Regions from separate parts of the Streptomyces sp. NPDC040589 genome, predicted to be linked through region 2. Evidence: riboswitches for the same ligand, from Rfam matches in the RefSeq annotation. Region 2 holds a riboswitch; the other holds the start of a gene.
The links. A riboswitch is a leader RNA that binds a small molecule or an ion and turns the genes downstream of it on or off. The one in region 2 is predicted to bind cobalamin.
Positions count from the first base shown of each region.

Region 1: another riboswitch for cobalamin. It lies ahead of metE (5-methyltetrahydropteroyltriglutamate--homocysteine S-methyltransferase); the one in region 2 lies ahead of ACZ58V_RS26290 (cobalamin biosynthesis protein).

Region 1 covers NZ_JBVIWP010000002.1:178,719-185,616, forward strand. The annotation lists gene ACZ58V_RS07815 (energy-coupling factor ABC transporter ATP-binding protein) at 1-504, shown strand, start outside; cobalamin riboswitch at 532-751, shown strand; gene metE (5-methyltetrahydropteroyltriglutamate--homocysteine S-methyltransferase) at 918-3,245, shown strand; gene ACZ58V_RS07825 (FAD-binding dehydrogenase) at 3,460-5,253, opposite strand; gene ACZ58V_RS07830 (glycoside hydrolase family 2 protein) at 5,371-6,898, opposite strand, start outside.
Region 2 covers NZ_JBVIWP010000006.1:78,783-85,680, reverse strand. The annotation lists gene ACZ58V_RS26300 (putative cobaltochelatase) at 1-80, opposite strand, end outside; gene ACZ58V_RS26295 (cobyric acid synthase) at 193-1,704, opposite strand; gene ACZ58V_RS26290 (cobalamin biosynthesis protein) at 1,701-2,642, opposite strand; cobalamin riboswitch at 2,744-2,882, opposite strand; gene ACZ58V_RS26285 (hypothetical protein) at 3,039-3,260, opposite strand; gene ACZ58V_RS26280 (inorganic phosphate transporter) at 3,296-4,537, opposite strand; gene ACZ58V_RS26275 (lysozyme) at 4,682-5,434, opposite strand; gene ACZ58V_RS26270 (class II aldolase/adducin family protein) at 5,633-6,364, shown strand.

The sequences.
Region 1 (6,898 bases), on a different contig from region 2:
ACGGAGGTAAGGGCGCGGGTGGCGGAGGCGCTCGCCGCCCTGGACATCACCGCCCTGGCCGACCGGCCCACCCATCTGCTCTCCTACGGGCAGCGCAAGCGGACCGCCATCGCGGGCGCGGTCGCCATGCGGCCGCGTGTCCTGGTCCTCGACGAGCCGACGGCCGGACTCGACCCCGACGGCCAGGAACGGCTCCTGGCCACGCTCGACGGGCTGCGTGCGAACGGCACCACGGTGGTGATGGCCACTCACGACGTCGATCTCGCCCTGCGCTGGGCCGACGACGCGGCGCTCCTCACCCCGGACGGTGTGCACCTCGCTCCGGCGCCGACGGCACTGGCCCGGACCGACCTCCTCCGGCAGGCGGGACTGCGGTTGCCGTGGGGTGCCGCCGCCGCGGACCTTCTGCGCGCGCAAGGGCTGTTGACCGGTTCGGCGCCCGGCCCGCGCACCCCGGACGAGCTGGCCGCGCTGGCGGCGGGGCGGCCGGTGAGCGGCGGCTGAGGGTCGCTTCCGCGGCCTTCCCGTGTATAGGCTGGCGGTGCAGCTGGTTCGCCCCGTCCGCCAGGCGGGATGCGTCGCAAGAGGGAACCCGGTGGGAATCCGGGACTGCCCCGCAGCGGTGAGCGGGAACGACCGCCGTCATACGCACTGGGCCCACGAGGGGCCCGGGAAGCGACGGCCAGTAGGTGTTCTCACACGGTGAGACGTGCCCGCGAGTCCGAAGACCTGCCAACTGCCCGCGCGCGGACGATCCGTGCGCGGACATTCCGGTGACCTCGAGGGCGGGTCGGCGTACCTACCAGGCGGACGTCCGCGCTGTGTCGCGCGAGGTCGTCTCCGTCCGGTTCGTCACCCCTTCGCGCTCTCGTCCCGTCGCCGGGATCTCAGGGATTCGTCTCGCGAAGGAGATCTCCGTGACCACCAAGCCCGCAGCCGCGGCAGCACGGGCCACCGTGTACGGCTACCCCCGCCAGGGACGGAACCGGGAGCTGAAGAAGGCGATCGAGGGCTACTGGAAGGGCCGCGTCACCGCCGACGCCCTCCGGGCCACCGCCGCCGACCTGCGTGCCTCGAACTGGCGGCAGCTGGCCGACGCCGGCATCGACGAGGTCCCGACGGGCGACTTCTCGCTCTACGACCACGTCCTGGACACCACCGTCATGGTCGGCGCGATCCCCGGCCGCCACCGGGACGCCGTCGAGGCGGACGCCCTGGACGGCTACTTCGCCATGGCGCGTGGCACGCAGGACGTGGCGCCGCTGGAGATGACCAAGTGGTTCGACACGAACTACCACTACCTGGTGCCCGAGCTGGGTCCGGACACGGTGTTCACCGCCGACTCGTCCCAGCAGGTCGCCGAGCTGCGCGAAGCGCTGGCGCTCGGCCACACCGCGCGCCCCGTCCTCGTCGGCCCCGTCACGTATCTGCTCCTCGCCAAGCCCGCTCCGGGGGTGCCCGCGGACTTCGAGCCGCTCACGCTCCTGGACCGGCTGCTGCCCGTGTACTCCGAGGTCCTCGCCGACCTGCGCGCGGCGGGCGCCGAGTGGGTCCAGCTGGACGAGCCGGCCCTGGTCCAGGACCGGACCCCGGCCGAGCTGAACGCCGCCGAGCGCGCCTATCGCGACCTCGGAGCCCTCACCGACCGGTCGAAACTGCTGGTCGCCTCGTACTTCGACCGGCTCGGGAACGCCCTGCCGGTGCTGGCGAAGGCGCCGGTCGAGGGACTCGCGGTGGACTTCACGGAGTCGGCGGCGGCCAACCTGGACGATCTGGCCGCGGTCGGCGGTCTGCCGGGCAAGCGGCTGGTCGCCGGTGTCGTCAACGGCCGCAACATCTGGATCAATGACCTGGCGGCCTCGCTCTCCCGGCTCGGCACGCTCCTGGGCCTCGCCGACCGGGTCGACGTCTCGGCCTCCTGCTCCCTCCTGCACGTGCCGCTGGACACGGGGGCGGAGCGGGACATCGAGCCACAGGTCCTGCGCTGGCTCGCCTTCGCTCAGCAGAAGACCGCCGAGATCGTCACCCTCGCGCGCGGTCTCGCGCGGGGCACGGACACGATCGGCGCGCAACTCGCCGCGAACCGGGCGGACCTGTTCTCCCGGGCGAACTCCCCGATCACCCGTGACCCGGCCGTCCGTGCCCGCACGGCCGCGGTGTCCGAGGCGGACGCCCGCCGCTCGCTGCCGTACGCCGAGCGGACCGCCGCCCAGCGCGCCCGGCTCGGGCTGCCCCTGCTGCCGACCACCACGATCGGCTCCTTCCCGCAGACCGGTGAGGTACGTACCGCCCGGGCGGACCTGCGCGCGGGCCGTATCGGCACGGCCGGCTACGAGGAGCGCATCAAGGCCGAGATCCAGGAGGTGATCTCCTTCCAGGAGAAGGCCGGACTGGATGTACTGGTGCACGGCGAGGCCGAACGCAACGACATGGTCCAGTACTTCGCGGAGCAGCTCACCGGCTGTCTCGCCACGCAGCACGGCTGGGTCCAGTCCTACGGCACCCGCTACGTCCGTCCGCCGATCCTGGCCGGCGACATCTCCCGGCCCGAGCCGATGACCGTGCGCTGGACGACGTACGCGCAGTCCCTCACGGACCGTCCGGTCAAGGGCATGCTCACCGGCCCGGTCACCATGCTCGCCTGGTCCTTCGTCCGTGACGACCAGCCGCGTGCCGAGACGGCCCGGCAGGTCGCCCTCGCCCTGCGCGACGAGGTGAGGGACCTGGAGGCGGCCGGGACGTCGGTCATCCAGGTCGACGAGCCCGCCCTGCGCGAGACCCTGCCGCTGCGTGCCGCCGACCGGCCGGAGTATCTGGGGTGGGCCACGGAGGCCTTCCGGCTCAGCACGGGCGGCGTGCGGCCGGACACGCAGATCCACACGCACATGTGCTACGCCGAGTTCGGCGACATCGTGCAGGCCATCGACGACCTCGACGCGGACGTCATCAGCCTGGAGGCCGCCCGCTCTCATATGCAGGTCGCCCACGAGCTCGCCTCGCACGGCTATCCGCGCGAGGCGGGGCCGGGTGTCTACGACATCCACTCCCCGCGGGTTCCCGGTGCGGAGGAGGCGGCCGACCTGCTGCGCACCGGCCTGAAGGCCATCCCCGCCGAACGGCTGTGGGTCAACCCCGACTGCGGCCTGAAGACACGCGGCTGGACCGAAACCCGCGCCTCCCTGGAGAACCTGGTCACGGCGGCCCGGACCGTCCGGGCCGAACTCGGTCAGACACCGGGGCGGTGAGGGACCGGCCGGTGTGACGTCCTGAAGCAAGGGGCCGGGGGCGGGCCCGCACACGGGCTCGCCCCCGGCCGGGGCCGTAGGAGCCTGCGGCGGCAGTTGCTTCGGCGCCGGCCCGCTCGCCGGACCTGGTGCCGCCGGGCGCTTCAGGCACGGCGGACGGCAGGCGAGCGCCGTGTACGGCCGCCCGGCCGCCGCCTCAGGTCCGCCGAGCCGTTCAGCTCGCGGTCGCGGCCGCCGCCGCCCGGCCCGCCGCTCGGCCCGAGAAGAGGCAGCCGCCGAGGAAGGTGCCTTCGAGGGAGCGGTAGCCGTGGACGCCGCCTCCGCCGAAGCCTGCGACCTCGCCGGCCGCGTACAGACCGTTGATCGGCTTGCCGGAGGCGTTCAGGACGCGGCCGGCGAGGTCGGTCTGCAGGCCGCCGAGGGTCTTGCGGGTGAGGATGTTGAGGCGTACGGCGATCAGCGGGCCCGCGCCGGCGTCCAGGATCCGGTGGGCGGAGGCGGTGCGGCTGAGGGTGTCGCCGGGGTAGGCGAGGGCGTTGCGGATGCCCATGACCTGGGCGTCCTTGGTGTACGGGTTGGCGATCTCGCGGTCGCGGGCCTCGATCTGCCGCTGCAGACCGGCCAGGTCGATCAGGTCGTCCCCCGTCAGTTTGTTCATGCCGGCGACGAGTTCGGGCAGGGTCGTGGCGACGACGAAGTCCTCGCCCTTCTCCTTGAACCGCTCGATCGGCTCGGGGGTCTGCCAGATGCGCGACAGCAGCTTCCAGACGTTCTTCTCGGTGAGGTCCGGGTTCTGCTCCGAGCCGGAGAGCGCGAACTCCTTGGCGATGATCTTCTGGGTCGTGACGAACCAGGAGTAGTCGTATCCGGTGTCGGTGATCGACTTGAGGGTGTGGAGTGTGTCGTAGCCCGGGATGTCGGGGCTGGAGAAGCGCTTGCCCGTGGCGTCGAACCACATGGAGGACGGGCCGGGCAGGATGCGGATGCCGTGGTCGGGCCAGATCGGGTCGTAGTTCTTCAGGCCCTCGGTGTAGTGCCACATGCGGTCGGGGTTGACGATCCGTCCGCCCGCCTTCTCGGTGATCGCGAGCATCCGGCCGTCCACGTGCGCGGGCACACCCGTGATCATGGACTTCGGGGGCGTACCGAGGCGCGCGGGCCAGTTCTGCCGGACGAGGTCGTGGTTGGCGCCGATGCCGCCCGAGGTGACGATCACGACGGGGGCGCTCAGTTCGAAGTCGCCGACGACCTTGCGGGAGCTGGGCTTGCCGCGTGCCGCGCTGCTGGGCTCCAGGACCTTTCCGCGTACCCCGGTGACGGCGCCGTTCGTGACGATCAGGTCGTCCACCCGGTGGCGGAACCTGAACGTCACCTTGCCGTCCTCCACGGCCGCGCGCACCTTCTTCTCGAAGGGCTCGACCACGGCAGGACCGGTGCCCCAGGTGACGTGGAAGCGGGGTACGGAGTTGCCGTGCCCGTCCGCGAGGCCGCCGCCGCGCTCGGCCCAGCCGACGATCGGGAACCACTGCATACCGAGCCCCGCGAGCCAGGAGTGCTTCTCCCCCGAGGCGAAGTCCACGTACGCCTCGGCCCACTTGTGAGCCCAGTGGTCCTGGCCCGACGGGTCGGTGATGCCGCGGTCGAAGCCGGCCGTGCCCAGCCAGTCCTGCCAGGCCAGTTCCTGCGAGTCCTTGATGCCCATCAGGCGCTGCTCGGGGGAGTCGACGAAGAACAGCCCGCCGAAGGACCAGAAGGCCTGCCCGCCCAGGCTGGCCTCCGGCTCCTGGTCGAGCAGCAGCACCTTGCGTCCGGCGGCGGCCAGTTCGGCGGTGGCGACGAGCCCGGCGAGGCCGTGGCCGATGACGATGGCGTCCGCGTCCGACGATCCGGCGCCGGCCGCGAAGGCCGGGAACGTCGCCTGCGCGAGCGCGGCACCGGCGAGCACACCGCCCGCCACGGTCAGGGCACGGCGGCGGGTGAACGCGGCGGGTTCTGACGGGTGTTCCATGGGCCGCCTTCCGGAGGAGGTGCGCAGGGGTCGGGAGAGGCCCCTGTGACAACCAAGGGGTGTTACCGACGGTAGCCCAGGAGTTCTGGAGGCCGCCAGAGCCCTGCGCCGATGAACTCAAGGGCACGGTTCGGGAGTTGGCAAGGAGGCGTACCCGGCCGCCCGAAATGCGTTTGTCCGCCCGCGACGCACCCCACCACGGTGCCGAGGTGGATGCCGTGGCGTGTCCTCGAAGGCGGACGGGCGGGCCTGGGCGTCGCGCAGGAGTGTGGTGTCGACCTTCTCGGAGCGGTCGAAGCGGTAGACGCCGTTGCGTTCCTGGAAGACGTCGGTGAGCTGGGTGTAGCAGTAGCCGAACATGTCCGGGTCGTGGAGCAGTACGCCGGTCAGGCCGGTGAAGCGCGCGATGAACTCCTCGGCACTGCGCGGCCGTTGCCCGTAGCCCCAGGAGGTGTCCTGGTCGTCGCCATCCGTGCCGGCCGCCGCGTCCGGGTCCCACCAGATACCGCCGAACTCGCTGCAGAAGTACGGCTGTCCACGGTAGGGCACCGACCACGGCCGTCCGTCCGGCGCCTGGTTGACGTACGGCCGGTCCTGCGCCAGACCCTCCATCGTCTTGGCGAAGGCGTCGGGGTCCTGCTCGTAGCAGTGCGAGTCGTAGACGTCGGTCTCCGGCACCCGGTGGGCGTAGCCGGACGCGTCGATCACCGGGCGGGTGGGGTCGGCCTGCTTGGTGGCCAGGAACATCGCCCGGGTGACGTCGTCGAGCCCGGTGACGCGGTCGTGCAGCGGCTGGTACGTCTCGTTCAGCGGGCACCAGCCGACGATCGAGGGGTGGGAGTGGTCGCGCTCCAGGGCCTCCAGCCACTGGGTGACGTAGGAGGCGTCGGGGCGCTGGTTGTCGTCGCGTGCGCCGGTCTCGCAGCCCCAGTCGCCGAACTCGCCCCAGACCAGATAGCCGAGCCGGTCGGCGTGGTGGAGGTAGCGCTCCTCGAAGACCTTCTGGTGCAGACGGGCGCCGTTGAAGCCCGCCCGCAGGCCCAGTTCGATGTCCCGGACGAGGTCGGCGTCGGTCGGGGCGGTCATCAGGCCGTCCCGGTAGTAGCCCTGGTCGAGGACGAGCCGCTGGAAGACGGGTTCGCCGTTGAGCAGCAGCCGCTTGCCGTGGACGGCGACCGAGCGCAGACCGGCGTAGGAGTGTGCCGTGTCGACGACCGCGCCGGACGCGTCGAGCACCTCCAGGGTCAGGTCGTACAGGTGCGGGTCCCGCGGTGACCACACGCGCAGACGGTCGGCGGGCACGGGCAGGACGAGCCGGGGGCACAGGTCGAGGTCGGCGCGTGTCTCGGCGGCGACGACGTCCCCGTGGCCGTCGGCGAGCGTGACACGGACGCGGTGGCCGGGCGCGTTGGCGGAGAGCGGGAGTTCCAGGTAGAAGGAGCCCGAGGCCAGGTCGGGCGTGATGCGGGGGCGCCGGAGGGCGACGGTGCGCGGGACCGGCTCCAGCCACACGGTCTGCCAGATGCCGGTCGTCCGGGTGTAGTGGCAGTGGGAGTTGGCGTACCAGGTCGCCTGCTTGCCGCGCGCCTGGACGCCGTGGCGGCTGTCCCGGGCTCGTACGACGATGGTCAGTTCCTCGCCAGGG
Region 2 (6,898 bases):
GGTGACACGGCGTTCAGCAGCAGCGCGAGCCGCAGATCGTCCTGGCCGACCACGGCCGTGAACGGAAAGGGGGTGGTCACTTTTCGTCGTCCTCCAAGTCGCCTTCGAATCGCGGATGGATCGGGCAGCCGGTCCAGCGTCTCAGGTGGCCCGCGGTCGCCGTGCCGGCGGTCCACATCACCGCCACGGCCCTCATGCGGGCGCTCCCGGCGGGACGAAGGGCAGCCCCGGCGGCGCGCCGGACTCGATGAGCCGCCACAGCGCGTCCGTGTCCGCGTGCTGTTCGATCAGGTCGCCGAGCCGGTCGAGCTGCTCCTCGCGCAGCGCGGCGAACGAGGTGTCCGGCGCCGGTACGAAGCGGCGGCCGGCGGCGGCCGCCACCTCCCGCAGGAAGGCACGCCGGAATCCGTCCGACTCCAGCGAGCCGTGCCAGTGCGTGCCCCAGGTCTGGCCGACCCGGCAGCCGTCCAGGAAGGGGGCGCCGCCGGTGACATCGGCGACCCCGTGGTGGATCTCGTAGCCCTCGACGTGCTCCCCGAGGGCCTCGCCCGCCGGCCGGGTGAGGGTCTTCTCGCGGGCGAACCGCACCCGCACGGGCAGGATCCCGAGCCCGTCGACCCGGCCCCTGCGGCTCTCGACGTCGTCCTCGATGTGCTCGCCGAGGATCTGGAAGCCGCCGCAGATGCCGAGGACGGGCCGCTGCTCGGCGGCCCTGCGCACCAGCGCGTCGGCCAGCCCGCGCTCCCGGAGCCACTCCAGGGCACGGACGGTCCCCCGGGTCCCCGGCACGATGACGAGGTCGGCGTCCGCCAGTTCCTCCGGCCGGTCCACGAACCGCACGACGACACCGGGCTCGGCGGCCAACGCGTCGACATCCGTGAAGTTGGACATGAGCGGGACCGCGCAGACGGCGACGCGCAGCACGTCCTCGCCGACGGGCGGGGCGACGACGGACTCCCGGACCGTCCCTCGCAGGGAGACGCGCAGCCCGTCCTCCTCGTCGATCCCGAGCCCGTGCCGGAAGGGCAGAACGCCGTACGTGCGCCGCCCGGTGAGGCCGTGGAGCATGTCGAGCCCCGGCTCCAGCAGGGAGACGTCCCCGCGGAACTTGTTCACGAGGAACCCGGCGACACAGTCCTGGTCCTCACGGGACAGCAGGGCGACGGTCCCGAAGAACGAGGCGAAGACCCCGCCCCGGTCGATGTCGCCGACGACGAGCACGGGGAGCCCGGCGTTACGGGCGATCCCCATGTTGACGATGTCCGTCCGCCGCAGATTGATCTCGGCCGGCGAACCGGCCCCCTCGCAGATCACCGCGTCATACGTGCCCCGCAGCCGCTCCAGGCAGTCCAGCACCGTCCCGAGCAGCCTCTGCTGCCGCCCCCCGTGGTACCCGCGCGCACTGAGCTCGCCGACCGGCTTGCCCAGCAGCACGACCTGACTGCTCTGCTCGCCGCCGGGCTTGAGCAGCACGGGATTCATCAGCGCGGTCGGCTCCACACGGCACGCCTGCGCCTGCATGGCCTGCGCCCGCCCGATCTCGGCGCCCTCCCGTGTCACGAACGAATTCAGGGACATGTTCTGCGCCTTGAAGGGCGCGACCTTGACCCCCTGCCGCACCAGCCACCGGCAGATCCCGGCGGTCACGACGCTCTTGCCGGCGTCGGAGGTGGTACCGGCGACGAGAAGCCCCCCGCCCGTCATGACGTACGCCCCTTCACGATGTGGCGCGCGGCGACACAGACGCCGAGCGCGAGCCAGCCGACGCGCCTGGACAGCCGTACGGCCCGTTCGATGTCCCCGGTGCCGACGCCGCGCCCCGCGCCGTTGAGGACGGGACGGTGCTCGACGCGTCCGCCGTAGGACAGGGTTCCGCCGAGCCGCACCCCGAGCGCCCCCGCGAACGAGGCCTCCACGGGCCCGGCGTTGGGACTCGGATGCTTGGCGGCGTCGGAACGCCAGGCCGTCACGGCTCCCCGGGGGTCGCCCCCGGCCACGGCCGCGAGCACGGCGGTCAGCCGGGCTCCTGGCCACCCCACGACATCGTCCAGCCGCGCGGAGGCCCACCCGTAGCGCCGGTACCGGGCCGACTTGTGCCCGACCATGGCGTCGAGGGTGTTGACGGCCCGGAACCCGACGAGCCCCGGCACACCGCCGACGGCCCCCCACACGAGCGCCCCCACGACGGCGTCGGAGGTGTTCTCCGCGACGGACTCGACGACGGCCCGGGCGATCCCGTCGGCGTCCAGGGCCTGCGGATCCCGTCCGCACAGATGCGGCAACCGCGCACGGGCCGCTTCGACGTCCCCGGCCTCCAGGGCGCGCCCGATGGCCTGTGCCTCCCGGGCGAGCGAAGTCCCGCCGACGACGGCCCAGGTGGCGACCCCGGTCAGCCCGACCGACGCGACAGTGGACGTACGCACGGCACGCGCGGCGACGGCCCCGAGCGCGACGGCCCCGCCCGCACACACCACGGTGTGCAGCGCGCCCCACCCGCGGTGGTCCCGCCACAACACCCGCTCCACCACACCCGCGGCCCGCCCGAACACGGCGACCGGATGCCCCCGGCGAGGATCGCCGAGCAGCAGATCACCGATCAGACCGGCGGCGGCACCGTACGCGTGGACGCGACCGGCACCCATGGGCTCAGCCGGCCACGGGGGCGGACAACGGTGGGGTACTGGCCCTCGATCGGCAGCCGAACATGGCGATATGTCCTCACTCAGGGTGTCCACGCCCTGGTTCGACGAGACCGGCGGTGAGAGTTCCTGGCTCCCGGTGAGTGCTACCCCGGTGACAGTGGCGGGACCGCGCCGGACTTCCACCGGCTTCCTCTCCTGCCGCCGCATTGGCCCCGGCAGTCCACCACGGCCGCGAACAGCCGTCAACTTGCTGTTGACCTGCGAGGGGAGAGTGTGGACAAGCCCACACCGCCTGCCTCGCGGGGGGGTGCCAACAGCTGCCCCGCACAAGGCAACCGGGCGGCCCGGGACCGAAGCCCCGTGCCGCCCGGCGACAGACGATCGTGGTGGTCGTGGTCAGGCCACGATCAGATAGATCCCGTACCCGACAGCCGCCGCACACGCCGCGAAGCACGCGTACGCACCCGTCACCGCAAGCCCCGCGGACCCGCCCGCCGCCACCGCCCGCTCGCGGCGCGACAGGCCCGTGATGCCGAGGGTGAACAGGCCGACGAGGGTCACGGTGGCCACGAGGCTGACGCCGAAGACGGAGCCGAGGGTCGCCCAGTCGATCTTCATCTCAGAGATTCTTCCTTGTCACCGGGTGGGCGGGATCAGACCGGGGTGGTCGTGGTGGAGGGCTTCCGTTCGGCCTGGGCCTGGGCCGGGATCGTGGCGGCCAGTTCCTCGGACGGGCCCGCCGGAGGCGGCGTCACCGCGGCGATCGCGGTGGTCACGACACCCGCCGGCTCCTCGTCGACCTCGTTGACGTTCGTGTGGTCGACGACCTCACGGCGCGACAGCTTCCAGATCACCGCGCTGGAGGCGACCAGGAAGACCGCCACGACCGCCGTGCCCCAACTCCCGAAGCCGGTCACGTACTCGGCGAGCGCGCCCACCAGGGCCGCCGCCGGCAGCGTCAGACCCCAGGCGACGAACATCCGGGTCGCCGTCGACCAGCGGACCACGCCGCCCTTGCGGCCGAGTCCCGCGCCCATCACCGCGCCGGACACGGAGTGGGTGGTGGAGAGGGAGAAGCCGAGGTGCGAGGAGGCCAGGATGACCGTCGCCGCGCTGGTCTGGGCGGCGAAGCCCTGCTGCGGCTGGAGGTCGGTCAGGCCCTTGCCCATGGTGCGGATGATGCGCCAGCCGCCGAGGTAGGTGCCGAGCGCGATGGCGATACCCGCCGAGAGGATGACCCACATGGGCGGGTCGGAGTCGGGGGCGACGGCGCCGCCTGCGACCAGGGCGAGGGTGATGACACCCATCGTCTTCTGGGCGTCGTTGGTGCCGTGGGCCAGCGAGACCAGGCCCGCGGAGGCGATCTGGCCGGCCCGGTAGCCCTTCTTGGAAGCCTCGCCGTCGGCCTTCTTGCCGAGGGAGTACGTCAGCCGGGTGGCGAGCAGCGCGGCGATGCCCGCGACCAGCGGGGCGGCGATCGCCGGGATCAGCACCTTGGTGACCAGGACGTCACCGTGCACCGCGCCGACGCCCGCCGAGGCGATCGTGGCGCCGATCAGGCCGCCCATCAGGGCGTGCGACGAACTGGACGGCAGACCGACGAGCCAGGTCAGCAGGTTCCAGAGGATCGCTCCGACCAGGGCGGCGAAGATGACCTCGGGACGGATTCCGGCCTCGTCGACGAGGCCCTTGGAGATCGTGTTCGCGACTTCGACGGACAGGAAGGCGCCGACCAGGTTGAGCACCGCGGACATGGCCACCGCGATCTTCGGTCTCATGGCGCCCGTGGAAATGGTCGTGGCCATCGCGTTCGCGGTGTCGTGGAAACCGTTCGTGAAATCGAACGCGAGTGCGGTTACCACCACAATCGCGAGGATCAGCGAGAAGCTTTCCATTTACCCAGGCAATCGTTCGGCGTCGTTGGCGGGACGAACGTAGGTAACCCGAGTGAACGGAAGATGAACTGGGAGGGGCGCAGGGGTGTCCGCAACAGAGGAGTGTCATTCCGCCCTGGTGTGGCGGCCCTTGCGCCCCAGCGATCAAGTGCCCCGTGCGAACCGTTTCAGTCGATCGAGTGACCCGTCGAAGAGATTCTGGTCACCCGGCAGGGTGCCGTCGCCGTTGTCGTACTGCCAGAAGGTCCAGGAGGTCCAGCCGGCCGGCAGTGGCCCCGCGCTCGCCGCGTCGTAGCGGGCGACCCACAGGTGGTGGTTCGCGGCGAAGGCACGGCTGTTGCCCGTGCACGTGTTCCACCAGTGGGTGGTCGTGTAGATCACCGGGCGGCGGCCGGTGAGCCGCTTGACCTCGCCGCTGAACGACTTGATCCAGCTGACCATCCCGGCCTTGCTCAGGCCGTAGCACTTGTGCTTCTTGTCGTACGGGTTGTACTCGATGTCGAGCGCCGGCGGCAGCGTCCAGCCGTCCGCGCTCCAGCTGCCGCCGTTGCGTACGAAGTGGGCCGCCTGTGCCTGGCCCGACGACCTGTTCGGCAGTGCGAAGTGGTAGGCGCCGCGGACGAGGCCCGCCGCGCGAGAGCCGTTGTACTGCCGGCTGAAGTAGGGGTTGCGGTACGTGGTGGACTCGGTCGCCTTGACGTAGACGAATCTGGCGCCCTTCGCCTTCGCGCTCGGCCAGTCGACGTTCTTCTGGTGGGACGAGACGTCGTGCCCCTTCGGGCGGCTCGCCGCCGCGGCCGGAAACTCCGCGAGCGTGGCCCCTCCCAGGGCGAGTGCCGCCGCGGAGGCCGCCAGTAAGCGGCCGCGGCGGCGGGTCGGTATGTGGTCACGGGCCATGTGATTCCCCCCGGAATGGCTGCGTGCACGGCAAATCCCCCAGAGAGTACTGAAGAGCCGTTGAATATCCGATGATCTCCAGCCAAGAGAGATCCATGACATGTTTGTGCCGGTATGCGCCCTTACGGATGCTCGGTTTCCGGCCTAAAGTGCCCCCGCTCGGCGGCGCGTCGAAGGGCTGCCTGGCAGGATCGCCGCATGGCTGAGCAGCGAGGCGACGAGCGGGACGCGGGGGACGTCGGAGGCGGCGGACAGGATGTGGGGGAGGCGCGGCGGAGCGGTGTGCGCCCCGAGGAGGCGCGCGCCTGGGAGGAGCTCGCCGCGACGGCCCGCCGGACGGTCACCGACGGGCTCGTCGTCGGAACGTCCGGCAATGTCTCGGTGCGCGTCGGGGACATCGTCCTGGTCACGCCGTCGGGCGTGCCCTACGACCGGCTGGCGCCGGACGACGTGACCGGGGTCGACCTCGACGGCCGACAGGTCCTCGGCGCGCTCGTCCCGACCAGCGAGCTGCCCATGCACCTCGCCGTCTACCGCACGACCGGTGCCCGTGCCGTCGTCCACACCCACGCCGTGCACGCGACGGCCGTCTCGACGCTCGTGAGCGAGCTCCCGCTGATCCACTACATGGCCGCCGCGCTCGGCGGACCCGTCCGGGTTGCCCCGTATGCGACGTACGGCAGCGACGAGTTGGCCGAGAACATGCTCCGCGCCCTCGCCGACCGCTCCGGCTGTCTCCTCCGGAACCACGGCACGATCACCTACGGCGCGACACTCGACCAGGCCTACGACCGCACCGCCCAGCTGGAATGGATGTGCCGGCTGTGGCTGACCGCCACATCGGTGCCGGGCCTGTCCCCGAGCCTGCTGTCCACGGAACAACTGGCCGAGGTGGGGGACCGGCTACGGGGGTACGGCCAGCGCGGCTGACCCCCCTCCCGGACCTCACCGCACCGGCACCGCGGGCCTCACCTGTCCGGGGGCTCCCGGCAACCGCCTGCCCCCACCGCCCACACCCCGGATGCCCGTCACGCCGCCCGCCACCGGCCCAGCCACATCGCCGGACCGCCGGCGTCCCCCGTGCGCGTGCGGCCACGGCCACGGCCAAGCCGACCGGCCTGCTCGCGCGAGCACGGCTCGGCCGGCCGCCGGCATCTCGCCCCGCGGGTGCGAGCCCCACTCCTCCGAACCGGTTTCCCGCCGTGCCTGTGTGGCCACGGCTCCGCCGGCGGCCTGCGTCTCGCCGTGCCCGCGTGGCCACGGCTCCGTCGGCCACCGGCATCTCGCCCTGCCCGCGTGGCCACGGCTCCGCCGGCCACCGGCATCTCGCCCTGCCCGCGCGAGCACCGCTCCGCCGGCCACTGGTATCCCCACCCTGCGGGGCGCGAACACCGCTCCGCCGGTCAGTGGCGTCCCGCCCTGCGGAGCGCGGCCCCCGCCCCGCCGAGCGCCCGGGCCCGCCCA